DNA from 3 places in the Ligilactobacillus sp. LYQ60 genome. Region 1 is predicted to be linked to each of the others. Evidence: predicted binding sites of a transcription regulator. Region 1 holds the regulator's gene; each other region holds the start of a gene.
The links. Region 1 encodes NrdR, which represses ribonucleotide reductase genes. Its sites were predicted from a motif close to ACACNATATATNGTGT; they were not measured.

Region 1 (3,282 bases):
GGAAGGAAAGTATTACGTGAAGGCGGAAGGAACGCCGGTTGAAAAGCATACGCACGTTTTATTCCACATGGATGATGGGCAACAACTCCGGTATAACGATTCGCGAAAATTTGGGCGGATGCAATTGGTTGCTACCGGGAAGGAGATGACGTTACCCGGAATTAAAAAGCTAGGGATGGAGCCGTTTTCTGAAACGTTTGCTGTGGACCAGTTTATATCCCGAATGAAAAAGAAGAAAAAGATGATCAAACCGGCGTTGTTAGATCAGACGGTTGTGACCGGGTTAGGTAATATTTACGTTGACGAATGTCTGTGGTTAAGTAAGATTCATCCGGAAACGCAGTGTGTAGTGTTGACAGATGATGAATTACGCCGACTTCACGATAACATTATTACGGAAATTGATCATGCGATTGATGCGGGGGGAACAACGATTCGGTCATATACGGATGCTTTCCAGCATGAGGGGGGGTTTCAACTTAAACTGCACGTTTATGGGCGGCAGGGAACGCCGTGTGATCGGTGTGAAACATTGATTGAGAAGGTTAAGGTCGGTCAACGGGGAACGCATTTTTGTCCGCACTGTCAGGTTAAGAGGGTGAATTAGATGACCTACGTTCTTGGTTTAACCGGCGGAATTGCAAGTGGGAAATCCACCGTGAGTGCGCTGTTTCGGCAACTAGGGATCCCTGTGATTGACGCTGACCAGGTGGCCCGGAACGTGGTAGCTCCGGCAACTTCGGGATTAGAACGGATTAAAATGGTGTTTGGCGCGGAAATGGTTACCGCTAACGGTCAGTTGGACCGGGCTCGTCTGGGAAACCTTATTTTTGCACACCCGCAGGACCGGCAGCGCTTGGATGCGATTATAGCACCGCTTATCCGGCGGCAAATTACGGCACAACTTGTTAGTGCACAAAAGCACCGAAAAGCGATGGTTGTGTTGGATGCTCCTTTGTTGATTGAACAGCATTACGGTGAATTATGTGACGGAATTATGGTGGTGAGCGTTACGCCGCCAACGCAGTTGAAGCGGCTTATTTTACGGGACCATTTAAGTGTCCAGGCGGCCCGCCAACGAATTGCCGCGCAGATTAGCGATAGTGAGCGGCAGCGCTTTGCTACGGTCGTGGTTGATAATAACGGTGAAGTTGAAGCAACGCGGCGGCAGGTGATAGAATGGTTACAAACTAATGGTTGGGAAGAATTAGCCAGTAAACGGGGTGAAAGCAGATGAAGTGCCCGAATTGTCAATCACAAAGCTCGCGTGTTGTGGATAGCCGGCCGGCTGATAGTGGGCGGGCAATCCGGCGCCGCCGGGAGTGTGAAAAATGCGGTTACCGGTTTACCACTTTTGAACGGATTGAGGTCACGCCGTTGTTGGTGGTTAAGAAGGACGGCGCCCGTCAGGAATTTAGTCGTGATAAGGTGATGCGGGGAATTATGCGTGCCACTGAAAAACGGCAGATTAGCAGTAAACAAATTACTGCAATTGTTGATAAGGTTGAGGCGCGGGCACACGCGGTTAATGGTAACGAAATTTCAAGTCAACAAATTGGCGAGTACGTGATGGAAATTCTTGCTGACGTGGATGATGTTGCGTACATTCGGTTTGCCAGTGTTTACCATGAATTTAAGGATATGCAGTCATTTGCGGCGGAACTTAATGACCTGCTAGGGCGGGAAGCCCGGCGAAAAGAACGGGCCGCAAAGGAGCAGAAGGATGATCAATAAGAAGTGTGATGTGACAGCGGGAACACCGTACCGCGTTCAAATCCCTGCGCGCCTTCAGCCGGACGATTTAGCAATAGTGGGGGACCTTTACTTACCTCTGATTGGAGCGCTTGCCAGTGCATTGTATCATCAATTAGCTGGGACCCAGAAGGAATCTTCTCGCCGCCACAGTGTACTCTTAATCGCGCTCGGAAACGTCGCGCCGCAAGACTTATTTGCGGCCCGATGTCGTTTAGAGGCGCTAGGATTGTTACGAACGTTTCAGACGACAGAACATGAAACTCGGATATTAAGTTATCGGGTTCTTCGCCCGGTAACGCCTGCTCAGTTTTTTGCTGACGATCTTCTCAGTGGGCTGTTGCTGAGTTGGATTGGAGCTGATGAATTTAATCGATTGTTAGAAAAGTGGGTCCCCAACCCACCACTGCCAGCGGGGACAGAAACAACTGCTCAGTTAACGGAGGTATTTGATATGCCTGCTTCAGAGCGGTTGCACGCTCCCCGGGAGGCTGGGGATGAAAATCAGCTCCACACTTTAGGAGCAGCAATTGATTACCAGCAGCTTGATCAATTATTAGCGCGGTCTTACGTTGACCGGCAACAGGTGGCCCAAAATAAGCAGCGGATTGACGCGCTGGTAACGTTATATGGGTTGGACGAGTTACAGGTGAAGGAGCTGCTTGAGCAGGCGACTAATTTGGAAACAAACCGGGTTAATTTTGAACAAGTAAAAGCCCTTGCGGCAGAGCAGTATGCTGGCCCCCGTCCGGCAAGTCCTGTAGCTCCGGCAACTACAATTAAGGCGACCGCTGACCATCAGCTTTCCGCTACGGATCAACAATTGGTTCAGGCTGCTCAGATGTATGCGCCGATGGAGTTTTTGGCAACTTTAAAGGAGCAAAATCATTCCTTTATTGCGCGGTCGGAACGGCAAACACTTGAGCGGGTAGTTAAGTACCAAAAATTACCACCGGCGGTAGTTAACATTTTGATTCACTACATTATGGTCGATCAGGGGAATGACATGTTGCCGGCACCATTGTTTGAGGCAATTGCGGCTGACTGGGCTAGCAAGCGGATTGATGCGCCAGCGAAAGCTATTTGGCAAGCGCGCCACTTTAATCAGCAAAAACAAGCGAAGAAACAATCTTCCAAGCGGCGGTCCCGCCGGTTGGTTCAAAAAGAAAACCTGCCAGCGTGGGCCCGATCGGACAATGCGCATCCTTCCCAGCAAGCACCGAAAAAAAAGGACAAGGCAGCGTTGGATAAGCAGCGCCGTGAACTACTTAACCAGCTGCGGTCGTAAGGAGGGGTCCAGATGGAGCCAATTGCAAATGAATTAAACCGGCGTTTTAAAAGCCATCCAGAATTTCGTCAGCGGTACCAGCAATTAATTGATACAACGTTGAAGGATGAGGATGTACGCCGTTTCTTAGAAGCGCACCGGGATGAACTTGCTCCGAAAACGGTTGATCGCGGGATGAGCAAACTGTACGAATTTGTTCAAACGAAAAAGGCGCTTGCTGCGGGGAAACCAGTTGCTTTGCC
Region 2 (3,282 bases), on a different contig from region 1:
TCCAATGTATCCCAGCGAAACCGTCGCGCGGTCGTGATTATAAAAGCGATCAACAGATTCCCCATCCTTGGCTTTCATTCCAAACGCACCATATTTGTATAAAATCGGCGCGTTTTCTGGCCGGGCATCATCGCGGATTCGCTTCACCCGCACCATGAGCGCCTCATGGGCAAGTTGTAGTCGGTCTTCTAGCATTGTCCAAAACAATTCCTGGTTCCCGTGGGCTTCCATGGCGATCCGGGGAAGGTTCAACGTCACCACCCCCATATTGGCACGGCCATCATTTACCTCCTGACCGTTTTCATCCGTCCACTTCGGAAGAAACGACCGGCATCCCATCGGCGACTTAAAATTACCGGTAATTGCCACAATCGGTGGATAATTAAGGATATCCGGATACATTCGTTTAGTAGCACACTCAATCGCTAACTGCTTAATATCATAGTTAGGATCTTCCGGACGGTGGTTAACTCCATCCTTAATCGCAAAGAGAAGCTTCGGAAAGATGGCTGTCCGGTGGTTTTTCCCGAGTCCATCAATTCGCACTTGTAAAATGGCCCGTTGAATCTCCCGGCTTGCCCATGACGTCCCTAACCCGAACCCTACTGAGGTAAACGGTGTCTGCCCATTCGTGGTAAACAAGGTGTTAATTTCATATTCAAGCGACTGCATCGCATCATAAATATCCTTAACGGTCCGTTCCCGGGCATACTGCTCCTGGGATTTTTCTTCTGAAATATATTTTTGTGCAGTGTGCTGATGCTTAGCGTAATTCATCATTGCATATGGTGCTAACAACGTATCAATATGATCCACCGTACATCCGCCATACTGCTGACTAGCAACGCTGGCAATCACTTGAACGATTTGGGCGACCGCAGTTTGAATTGACTTGGGTTGCTCAACCTCCGCATTTCCAATCTTAAATCCGTCACGAAACATTGTTTCAAAATCAATTAAACAGCAGTTACTGTACGGTTCAAGTGGCGAATAGTCCAGGTCGTGAAAGTGAATAACTCCCTTTAAGTGGGCATGAGCAATGTGTGGCGGCATCATCGTTAGCCCTAACGTTTTTCCCACCGTTCCGGCGGTTAAATCCCGCCGGGTACTGAAAACGGTGCTATCCTTATTGGCATTTTCATGAATAATTGTTGGATCGCCCTTCACTAGGCGCTCTAACCGCGCGGTTGGATCAGTCTGCTTTGCGAACTCCTGCGCCCGGTGTTCCTTGTAGTCCAAATACCGCCGACGAGCTTCCATAAGGTGCAGCCGCTCGCAAGTTGCTAAAACCGCATCTTCTACCTGTTGAGCAGTCACCCTTTCCCCGGTTAATCGCGTCGCCGTCACTGCTGCGACCTTTTCGGGGTCTTCAACCCCTAGTGCCGTAAAAACCAACTCTAATTTATATTCCCGGAACGGATAGACCGCTCCGTCACGCTTAACAAATTGTTGTGGCATAGATTCTTCCCCTTTCGCTGTTGCTATTCCAATCAACAATCCCATCATAGCATTTAACACTACATGTTGTACATGATTAATTTATTAATACTATATGTTGTATAAAAGGGATGAACAAACGCACCAACTTAATACCAGTCATTTCCCCAATTATTTGGAGAATTTCCAAGCGTTAATTTATTTTTGACTATCCAAACCACCCTGTTTCTTTTTAAGAACTGTTCTTTCTGCCGAACTCGTCATTTTACGGTAAAATACAAGAGAATGGAGAGAGGAGCAATTACCATGCAGTTTTCGTTTGATCAAAAGAATAATCATCACCGGCTATACCTAAAATACACCGCGGCGTTCCTTATCGTCGCGCTCTTCGTGTACGGCACGTACCTCATCACGGGGCACTCATTTATCTGGTACATTGACGGGGCCAACCAACATCTTCCATTGTTAAAGGCCTACCGCCAAACACTCGCCCAGTTTATTTGCCACCCCCTCCACAATACGCAGTGGTCATGGAAGTTAGGGTTAGGGGCGGCCAAATTCCCCATCTTTGCTTATTACGATATTGGGGATATTTTCGCGTACCTTACCCTCCTCTTTCCGGTTAGTAAGATCGTATTCGCCTACCATCTCATCATCATTTTACGGCTATACTGTGTCGGGCTTGCCTTCTGCTTCTTTGCCCGCCACTTTAAGCTACTTCACACCCCAGCAATTATTACGGGGGCGCTCGTTTACACCTTTAATGCCTTTTTACTGTACGCCAACTGCGCCCAACCGTTCTTTGCAACACCGTTTATCATCTTTCCGCTTATACTGCTAGCTATCGAACGGGTGTTACAGGGGAAAAGCTGCTGGCCTCTAATTGGCGCGTTCACTTGGATGCTCATTAGTAACTTCTACTTTGCCTACATGCTTGGCATTGGGGCATTTATTTACCTTGGATTACGAGTGCTGATTACCTACCGCCTCCGATTAAACTACCTGGTAGTGCTTGCTCGTCTGGTGGGGGCAACCATCACTAGCCTGCTATTAGCAGGCTTCATCCTTGTTCCCGAATTCCATGCAGTCCTTAACTCGACCCGTTCAGGCAGTCCGTTTGCTAACGGAATGCACGGATACCCGCCGTACTACTACCTGGCACTTCCTTCCCAGCTAATTAACGGGGGCAACCGGGATTTCTACTTCTGGACGGCACTTGGCTTTGCCAGCATCGCCCTCTTTGGAATTACCTACGTTCTTCGGCACATTAAACGCTACCCGATAATTGCAACCAGTATTTTGATTAGTGGTGGTATGCTGCTTCTCCCGTGCTTTGCAGCCTTTATGAACGCCTTTATGTCCCCGTCTAATCGCTGGACCTTAATGTTGTGCCTACCAGTGGCGCTCGCGTGTGCTATTCTTACCGAACGCCTGCCACACCTTTCGAGGGCAACTCTTAAACTCTTTACACTTGTTACTGTGGGTTATACAGGAATCATTTTTTTAGACTACCTCTTTGAAAATAACGAAATGCTGTTCATTCCGATGGTCTTTTTGTATGTCACCCTCCTAGCCTTATGGCTACTTCACCGGCATTCTCAAAACCACTCCCAGCACTGGCTGCTTGCTATTGTTCTCATCAACGTTCTCTTTAACGCAGTCTACTTTGAGGCCCCATACAACGGAGGATACTCCAAGGAAATGCTTCCCCTGGGAGCTTTCCAAAACCTGGAACAAAACAGCTACAACGGCCTGGCAGCCGGACTCACTGGCAAAACGGGGTACCGGGTTTCAACCCTAAGCCAGAACTATCAACTCGGTGCTGATTACACCATGTACAACAAC
Region 3 (3,282 bases), on a different contig from region 1:
ACGCTCCGGTCGATAACATATGAACTTCGTCAATGATATATACCTTATAGTCAGCCTCTGTTGGTACATATTTAGCCTTATCCCGGATATCTCGAATTTCCTCAACTCCGTTATTAGAGGCCGCATCAATTTCGATTACATCGCTCAGCGTTCCGTTCGTAATCGCCTTACAAGTAATACACTCGTTACACGGCTCACCATCCTGCTGGTGATGACAGTTAATGGCCTTGGCAAAAATCTTAGCCGCGGATGTCTTCCCGGTTCCCCGGGGCCCGGTAAACAGGTATGCATGGGATGTTTGCTTGGTTGCCAGTGCATTCCGCAGTGTTTGGGTAACTAACTGCTGCCCGACTAGATCCGCAAACCGTTGGGGCCGCCATACCCGATAAAGTGCTTGGTAAGCCATGTTTTTCCTCCTTGCTCCGTTAATATAGAATATGTACGTTGAGGACAAAAATCTCCCGGTCCGAGGACGAACCGGGAGTTCTCATTCATATCAACTTAGGACACATGCTGAACCAAACTTAGTGCTGCTTCCTTCCGGACCTGACACGGTTCGTAAGGACAACATTGTCCTAAGGCCTTGCGGCAAAGTCTATGATACATGAAAACTCCCCAAAAAGCTAGTCTTAATCTTCCCGCTTCGCCCGGCGCCGAGCTAATCGCTGCTTCCGCCGCACTTCTTGGAAAAACTGCGTTAACCGAGCGGCACACTGCTCTTGCAGCACTCCCGGATATACCTCAGCTTGATGATTAAAACGGGAATCATTCAGCAAGTTCATCAGGGTGCCCGCCGCCCCTGCTTTCTTGTCTGACGCACCATAGTAAACCCCCCGAATCCGGGAATTTATTATGGCTCCACAACACATCGGGCATGGCTCAAGGGTCACAAACAAATCACAATCAACCAGCCGCCAGCTGTCCAATGCCGCATTTGCCTCCTGAATTGCCATGATCTCAGCATGCATTGTCGCATCTTCACTGTGCTCACGGAGGTTATGGCCCCGACCGATAACCCGTCCATCCCGTACTACTACGCACCCAATCGGCACTTCCCCGATGGCAGCAGCTTTTTGGGCTTCATAGAGAGCTTCTTGCATGAACTTTGCCTGTTCATTTGCCATTAATGCCATTACCGCTCACTCCTTAACACGTAGTAGCCCTTTTGTTTCAAAACAACCTGGCAATTTCCAAACGTTGTTTCCATTAATTTCTTAGCTGACGGAGCTCCCTGTTTCTTCTGCAATACAACATATAACGCTCCCCCAGAAACAAGGTGATCAAATGCACCAGCCAAAATTTCATGAACAACCTTTTTCCCCGCCCGGACCGGCGGGTTAGTAACAACCAAATCGTAATCCGTTGCGGAAAGCATCGCATAACCATCCGACTGGCAAATCATTACGTTCTTCACATGATTTGCAGCGGCGTTCCGCCGGGCAAGCGCTAATGCCCGCTCGTTAACGTCACTCATTGTCACCCTGCTAGCAGAAAATCGCCGGGCAAGCGCAATCCCAAGCGGGCCATACCCACACCCTACATCGAGAACCTTACGGGGAGTAATCTCCGCTTGTTCGAGGGCCGTAAGTAAAGTACGACTACCATAATCAACGGTCCGCCGCGAGAACACCCCGCTATCAGTAATAAACCGTAAATTACTTCCCAATAAGGAAAACGAAAACGTCTGCTCATCATGTGCAGCCGTTGGTTGTGTTGAGTAGTAGTATTCCGTCACCTTCGGACACCCCGTCAGTAAATTTGATACTTTTATCATACGCTAAATCGCCCCCGTTAAGCAACAAAATCCAAGAATTATTCGCAGCCGTTATCCACCATATATCGGATTTTAATTGATTATTATCCACAATATCTTGTGTTCTAGCCTTGCTTTTTTCCGAAAACACGGTATACTAAGTTCACGTAAGTAAAAGAAGTGAAATGGTGATGATGATTATGAGCCTAACGGTATATACAAAAAACAACTGCATCCAGTGCAAAATGACCAAAAAATTTCTTAAGTCCCACGGTGTTTCCTTTGAGGAAAGAAATATTTCTGACCATCCAGAATACGTTGATTATCTTAAGGAACAGGGATTCCGAAGCGTCCCGGTCGTTGAACGTGATGCCGAACCCGTTGTTAACGGCTTTCGGCCAGACCTTCTCCAACAGGTCATTGCTGAATAATCACATAAGGCGTTTAAGATGCTACATTAAAAGCAAAGTTTAACTAATAAAGTGAACACGTTGTTGGTTCACTTTTTTTAAACTAGTAATTAACTAATAACCCAAAGAAAGTGGTGGAACCAGTGAGTTTATCTGCAATTGATCGCGACAAAGTAACGTATTACGACCTAAACAACCAGGTCAACATTCCCCTTAACGGAAAAATTCAACTTGAAAAGGATCATGATGCCCTCCAGGCGTTCCTTAAAGAAAACGTAGAACCCAACCTCAAACACTTTAATTCACTTGAAGAGCGGTTCGACTACCTTATAAAGAACGGTTACCTTGAAGAAACCTTCGTAAAGAAGTACAGCATGACTTTCATTAAGAAGTTATACGCCCAGCTTAATGCGGCTAACTTCCACTTCAAGTCATTTATGGCCGCCTACAAATTTTACAACCAGTACGCCATGAAGACGCTCGATAACGAGTATTACCTAGAAACAATTATTGATCGGATGGCAGCCAATGCTCTATACATGGCAAATGGCGATGAACAATTAGCCTGCGACCTTGCTGAAGAACTCGTTACCCAGCGGTACCAACCGGCTACCCCAACCTTTCTGAATGCTGGTCGGGCCCGGCGGGGGGAAATGGTTTCCTGCTTCCTTCTCCAAACCACCGATGACATGAATTCCATTGGGCGAACAATTAACTCCGCTTTAGAGCTTTCCCGAATTGGCGGCGGGGTGGGAATTTCCTTGAGTAATCTCCGGGGGGCTGGTGCGCCCATTAAAGGAATTGAAGGGGCCGCTTCTGGAGTAATTCCCGTAATGAAACTCCTTGAAGACAGCTTTTCCTACTCTAACCAATTGGGCCAACGGCAAGGTGCTGGAGTAGTTTACCTTAATGTTTTCCATCCTGACATCATGGCTTTCCTGGCAACAAAGAAAGAAAATGCCGACGAAAAGGTCCGGGTAAAGACTCTTTCTCTTGGGGTAGTCATTCCGGATAAATTCTACGAGTTAGCCGCAAAGGACGAGGACATGTACCTCTTCGATCCTTGGGGAGTTGAGCGAGCTTACGGCAAGCCGTTTGCCTACGTTGACATCACTAAGG

Region 2: a site for NrdR is predicted at 1,546-1,561, ahead of nrdD (anaerobic ribonucleoside-triphosphate reductase). Genes of this name have one in related genera too.
Region 3: a site for NrdR is predicted at 1,862-1,877, ahead of nrdH (glutaredoxin-like protein NrdH). Genes of this name have one in related genera too.

What each region holds. Positions count from the first base shown of each region.
Region 1 is NZ_JBJFZV010000001.1:316,758-320,039, reverse strand. It holds gene mutM (DNA-formamidopyrimidine glycosylase) at 1-607, shown strand, start outside; gene coaE (dephospho-CoA kinase) at 608-1,237, shown strand; gene nrdR (transcriptional regulator NrdR) at 1,234-1,734, shown strand; gene ACI3EZ_RS01505 (DnaD domain protein) at 1,724-3,040, shown strand; gene dnaI (primosomal protein DnaI) at 3,053-3,282, shown strand, end outside.
Region 2 is NZ_JBJFZV010000006.1:52,014-55,295, forward strand. It holds gene nrdD (anaerobic ribonucleoside-triphosphate reductase) at 1-1,458, opposite strand, end outside; gene ACI3EZ_RS06275 (YfhO family protein) at 1,744-3,282, shown strand, end outside.
Region 3 is NZ_JBJFZV010000006.1:37,863-41,144, forward strand. It holds gene dnaX (DNA polymerase III subunit gamma/tau) at 1-406, opposite strand, end outside; RNA gene ffs (signal recognition particle sRNA small type) at 496-582, opposite strand; gene tadA (tRNA adenosine(34) deaminase TadA) at 630-1,133, opposite strand; gene ACI3EZ_RS06205 (class I SAM-dependent methyltransferase) at 1,133-1,735, opposite strand; gene nrdH (glutaredoxin-like protein NrdH) at 1,954-2,184, shown strand; gene nrdE (class 1b ribonucleoside-diphosphate reductase subunit alpha) at 2,307-3,282, shown strand, end outside.